2 regions of the Clostridium taeniosporum genome follow, and region 2 is predicted to be linked to the other one. Evidence: a T-box and tRNA genes for the amino acid it is inferred to sense, from the RefSeq annotation. Region 2 holds a T-box; the other holds one or more tRNA genes.
The links. A T-box is a leader RNA that pairs with one kind of tRNA and senses whether it is charged. The one in region 2 lies ahead of pheS (phenylalanine--tRNA ligase subunit alpha), so its partner is inferred to be a tRNA-Phe.
Positions count from the first base shown of each region.

Region 1 (3,138 bases), 910 kb from region 2:
CATCACTTAAAACTTTTCCAATTGAATCATTAATAACTAAATCGGCTTTTGAGTCAGCTGAAGTAGCACTTTTATTTATAAGTATGAGATTATTCCCTTTAAAATAATCAATTAATCCAGCAGCCGGATAAACGACTAATGAGGTTCCTCCTATGATTAATGTATCTGCTTTAGATATTGCTTTAATTGCACCAGTGATAGTGTATTCATCTAATCCTTCTTCATAAAGAACTACATCTGGTTTAACAGTTCCTCCACATTTTGTACAAGTAGGTACTCCTTTTGATTCTAATATAAAGTCTGAATCATAAAATTCATGACATTTAATACAGTAGTTCCTATTAATAGATCCATGAAGTTCAAAAACATTTTTTGAACCAGAAGCTTGATGAAGTCCATCAATATTTTGAGTAACAATAGCCTTAAGTTTACCCATTTCTTCTAGTTTAGCTAATGCTATATGTCCAGCATTAGGTTTAGCTTTTGGATATATAAGTTTATCTTTATAGAAGTTAAAAAATTCCTCAGGATATTTAATATAAAAGCTATGAGACACTAATTGTTCAGGAGTAAAAGTTACATTTAGTTTTTTATTAAATAAGCCATTAGCACTTCTAAAATCAGGTATTCCAGATTCTGTTGACATTCCGGCACCCCCAAAGAAGACTATGTTATTACTATCTTTTAAGATTGTTGTTAGTTTTTCTATTTCAGTATTCATGAAATCATCTCCAAACTGTATTTATATATTTTATTATTACACAATTTATTATAAAAATTAAATAGATATGAATAAAGAGTGTTTATTGTAATAGTATTTAATAAACAAAGGAATTAATGAATTACTATAGATATTATAAACATTAAGCTAATAAGCTGATTTTATAAATCATATTAAAATCTTGTTAACACTAGTAATGTTAAGTGTTAATTATATATAATTAGTTAAAATACGAATAAACAATAAAAAAATAAAAAAATTTAAAAAAGTTATTGACATAATAGTGATATCTAGATATAATACTACTTGTGATCTGGTGATGACGGCGTAGAGGTAACACTCCTTTCCATTCCGAACAGGACAGTTAAGGTCTACAGCGCTGATAGTACTGCACGGGAGACTGTGTGGGAGGATAAGACGTTGCCAGGTAGATATGGCTCGATAGCTCAGTCGGTAGAGCAGAGGACTGAAAATCCTCGTGTCACTGGTTCGATTCCAGTTCGAGCCACCAATAAAACACTAACATTTGTTAGTGTTTTTTTATGTCTAGAAAATTATAGGATATTTAAAGCCTTAAAAGTTAATAAAAAAGAAAGGCACAGATGCTTTCATATTCATCTATACCTATTAAAAAATATTAAACTGTGCATTGTTCAATTTCTATTGTGTAATTACCACAACAAGGACAAACTATTATACTAACAATGTAACTATTATCTATTTTCCCAGACCTGTGAAGTTTATTGTAAGAAGTACTTTCATAGTCTTTGCAAATAGTATTTATTATATATTTATTTTCTTTTGTATAAATAAAAAAGTGATACTCTAAATAAGCATAAGATTTATTTAACTCTTCTTGAATATCACATAAACATTTATCACCATAATATTCTTTTGAAAAATTAACTTCATTTCCTTCACATAATGAGCTTAAAATTAATTCTACTGATAAATTTTCAATTTCTTCAATATCATTATCAGAATTTAAAAATATTCCTTCACAATTTTCTTTGTTTAATTGGTATTCTTTATTATCATATAAAAATTTATATTCCATACAACTCTCTCCTTAATAAGTTAACGATAAATATATAATATCATATAAATTTAATATATATACATAATATATTTTTTATACAAATTATTTTTTAGAGATAGTTATATCTTTTAGAGTTATAGAAAATATAATTAAAATTAGTTTTTTATATAAAAATACAAATGAAACTATTTTGTAATAATTAGGACACATATATGTAACAAATAGGAATTTCCAATGATATAAAATAAATAATAAGAAATGCTTAACTTTGAATTAATAAATTTTTAAGAGTATTAATGTAAAATAATATTATATTTTTAATATAGTAATGTTTTAAATAAGAATATTTTAGATGGGAGATGAGTTTGATGCTAGAAAAAATTATGTTAACTGATAAAGAGTATGAAAATTTAGCTAAAGGAATTGCAATTGGAGTTGGAGTTGGAATTATTATTGGCACAATTTTTGATAATACAGTACTTTTTTTTGCAGCAGGAGGAGTATTAGGAATAGTAAGCTCATTAATCTATTCTAAGATAAAAGAATACAAAGAACATCATATATAGATTAAAGTTATATGTAAAATTAAGAATGCATAAAGTTATTAATTATCTTTTAATGTAAAGTTATAAGAATTAATAATTCTATAAATTATTTAAAAGTGGATATTATTATAGTAAAAATCCCAACAAAATTTTTAACCTGAACTCTTAACTACTAATATCCACTTTTAATAACTTCTAAATATTCTCTATTTGCCAATCTATAGGTTTTTCATTATTTTCTTCTAAAAATTTATTAGTTTTTGAAAATGGTTTGCTACCAAAAAAACCTCTGGATGCAGAAAGAGGACTTGGATGCACTGATTTAATAATACAATGTATTGGATTTGTTATTAATTCTTCTTTTTTTTGAGCATTATTGCCCCAAAGAATAAAGATAATAGGTTCTTTTCTAGTATTCAATACTTTTATTATGTTGTCAGTGAAAAATTGCCAACCTATATTTTTATGTGAATTAGCCTGACCTGCTCTTACAGTAAGTACTGCATTTAAAAGCAATACTCCTTGATCTGCCCATTTTTTTAAGTAACCATTATTAGGTATGTAGCATCCAAGATCATCACGTAATTCTTTATAAATATTTAAAAGTGATGGAGGAATTCTGACGCCAGGGTTTACAGAAAAGCTTAATCCATGTGCTTGATTTGGACCATGATAAGGATCTTGCCCTAATATCACAACTTTAACATCTTTAAATGCTGTATAATGAAGAGCATTAAAGATATTATATTTATCAGGATAGATTGTTTTGGTTTCATATTCTTGTATTAAATTTTTTCTTAATTTAAGGTAATAATCTTTTTCAAATTCATCAC
Region 1 covers NZ_CP017253.2:3,019,111-3,022,248, reverse strand. The annotation lists gene BGI42_RS13630 (NAD-dependent protein deacylase) at 1-721, opposite strand, end outside; rRNA gene rrf (5S ribosomal RNA) at 1,034-1,150, shown strand; tRNA gene BGI42_RS13620 (tRNA-Phe) at 1,157-1,232, shown strand; gene BGI42_RS13615 (DUF3785 family protein) at 1,359-1,778, opposite strand; gene BGI42_RS13610 (hypothetical protein) at 2,129-2,326, shown strand; gene BGI42_RS13605 (uracil-DNA glycosylase) at 2,501-3,138, opposite strand, start outside.
Region 1: it encodes a tRNA-Phe, which carries the amino acid that the T-box ahead of pheS (phenylalanine--tRNA ligase subunit alpha) is inferred to sense. The anticodon was not compared.

Region 2 (3,138 bases):
AATCTAATATAGCTTTATTTAATTTTAATAATTCTTTAAGTTCCACTCCAAGTTTAGTATCAGTAGGTAATATCATTAAACCATGAACTGGTTCATCACCTGCTATACCTAATTCTTCTTCTGAGCAGAACATACCATTTGACGGAACTCCTCTAAGCTTACCTTTTTTTATCTTACTTCCATCTGCTAATGTTGAACCATGTAAAGCTACTGGAACTACATCTTGTTCTTTCATATTTGTTGCTGCCGTAACTATTTGAATAGTTTCAGTTCCAATATCAACTTGACAAATACTTAATTTATCTGCATCTGGATGTTTTTCTATTTTAGTAATTTTTCCTGTAACAACTTTATTTATAACATCACCTTGAATTATTAATTCTTCTAATTGTGATCCAGTTAAAGTTAATTTATCCCCTAATTCTTTAGGACTAACATTTATATCAACATAATCTTGTAGCCAACTAAATGGTACTTTCATATTTTTTCCTCCTTATTTCCCTTAATTAAGAATATAAAATTAAAACTTTAGATTTTATATTTTGTTAGTTAAACTTTCCTCATAAGGGTATTTTATATTTGTCTCTTTGAACATACTTATAAAATATATATAAAGAAACTTACATATTCTCTTAAAATCACATTCTACAAGTAAATTCTTAACTTCTTATATTCTAAAATTCTTTAGAATTTATATTTTTATATTATTAATAAATATATTTATAAAACTTATGATAATTTCATAATAATCTATTAACTATAAATTATATTTAGAATTGATTTAAAAATCTCATATCACTTTCGTATAATAATCTTATGTCATCTATACCATACTTAAGCATTACCATTCTATCAACACCAAATCCGAAAGCAAATCCACTATATACTTCTGGATCTATTCCACAATTTCTAAGTACATTTGGATGAACCATACCACAACCTAAAAGTTCTATCCATCCGCTATTTTTACATACTCTGCAACCTTTTCCTCCGCATACAAAACAAGTTGCATCCATTTCAGCTGATGGTTCTGTAAATGGGAAGTGATGAGGTCTAAACTTAGTTTGCACTTTATCACCAAACATTTTTTTAGCAAATAATTCTAAAGTTCCCTTTAAATCAGCAAAGGTAACTCCCTTATCTATAACTAATCCTTCCATTTGATAAAATATAGGTGAATGTGTAGCATCAACTGAATCTGATCTATAAACTTTACCTGGTGAAATCATCTTAATTGGTGGTTTTTGATTTTCCATAGTTCTAACTTGAACTGGTGAAGTTTGAGTTCTAAGAACTATATTATCATTTATATATAATGTATCTTGCTCACTTCTAGCTGGATGATTTTTAGGTATATTTAATGCCTCAAAGTTATAATGATCATATTCAACTTCTGGACCTTCTTCTATTGTAAATCCCATTGATATAAATATGTCTTCCATAGTTTGAAGTGTTAATTCTAAAGGATGTCTCTTCCCTATAACTTTCTTTTTACCTGGAAGTGAAATATCTATAGTTTCACCAGCAAGTTTTTCAGCTTTTTCTTTATCTTTTATCTTCTTTATAGCTATTTCTAACTTTTCTTCAACTTTAGCCTTTGCTTCATTAACTAACTTTCCTACTAAAGGTCTTTCTTCAGGAGCTATTGATCCCATACCTCTCAATATTGTAGTAAGTTCTCCTTTTTTTCCTAAGAACTTAACTCTTATTTCTTCTAATTCATTACTATTCATTGAATTTTCAATTTGCTTTAATGCAAGTTCTTGTAATTCTATAAGTCTTTCTTTCATGTTATTTCTCCTTTCAGATATTTTTTTACAATAAAAAAATCGTCCCTATAAAAGGGACGAATTATCCGCGTTACCACCCTAATTGAAACGTATAATAATACCTAAAAATACATCATACGAATCCAACTTAAAATTTAACGGCATTTACCGCTAGCTACTACTTAATTTCACAGCTAGAACTCCTGAGTGAACTTCAATATTATTCCATTTGAATAAGCTTACAGTCTATGACTTATTCTCCCTTAAAACTTTCTAATATCTACTCTCTCATTCACAGTTTATAATTATTTAATTCCCTATAATTATACAAATAAACTAATTAAAATTCAATACCAAAAATTTAATTAGAATTTTGTCTTACTTTTTCAAAAATTATAATTGAAGTAGCTATAGCTACATTTAGAGATTCTGCCCCACCTGGCATTGGTATTTTAACCCTTCTATCAGCTAAGTCTAATATCTCATTAGAAACACCATTTCCTTCATTACCAACTGTAAGAATTGTTTTTCCTTTTAAATCTTCTTTAAAAAAATCTTTACTACTTTCTAATGATGTAACCACTAATTTAAAGCCATCTTTTTTCAATGATTTAATTAATGAAAATTTGTCATCATCATAATATATTGGCATATAAAAAAGTGATCCCATTGTAGATCTTATTGTTTTTTCATTGTATATATCTACTGTTCCTTTTGAAAGTATTATTCCATTTACTCCTGCTGCATGAGCAGTTCTTATTATAGTTCCTAAATTTCCAGGATCCTGTACTTTATCACAAAGCAAATAAAAATCTCCATGAAAATCTAAATTTTTATTTTCCATATTAACTATAGCAATAATTCCCTGTGGATTTTCTGTTGATGTTAAATCCTTAAATAAATTATCAACTATACAATACTTTTTTTTATTCTCTACTTTATTTATATCTATATAATTATTTAACTTTTCATATCCAGCTTGTGTTAATATTAAATAATCTATATCTAAATTAGCTTTTATAGCCTCATCAACAAGTCTAAAGCCTTCAATTACATATTTATTTATTTTATTTCTATTTTTTCGTTCTTTAAGTTTTTTAGCTTCTTTATATACAGTATTTTCTTTACTTTCGATAAAAATCAAAGTCTACACCTCAATTAATTTAATCTTACTATCATACCTTCAAGTTTACTTAAATCTTCTGCTGAACCAATTGCTACTATTATATCATTAGAATTTACAATATGATCTGCTGATGGTGATATATTTATATCTTCACCTGTTTTAATTGCCATAACATTTATTCCATATTGACTTCTTAATTTTATTTCTCTTAAACTTTTTCCATTCCATTCATCTAATGCTTGA
Region 2 covers NZ_CP017253.2:2,110,551-2,113,688, forward strand. The annotation lists gene pheT (phenylalanine--tRNA ligase subunit beta) at 1-481, opposite strand, end outside; gene pheS (phenylalanine--tRNA ligase subunit alpha) at 771-1,790, opposite strand; T-box leader at 1,840-2,074, opposite strand; gene BGI42_RS09690 (TrmH family RNA methyltransferase) at 2,131-2,913, opposite strand; gene BGI42_RS09695 (potassium channel family protein) at 2,928-3,138, opposite strand, start outside.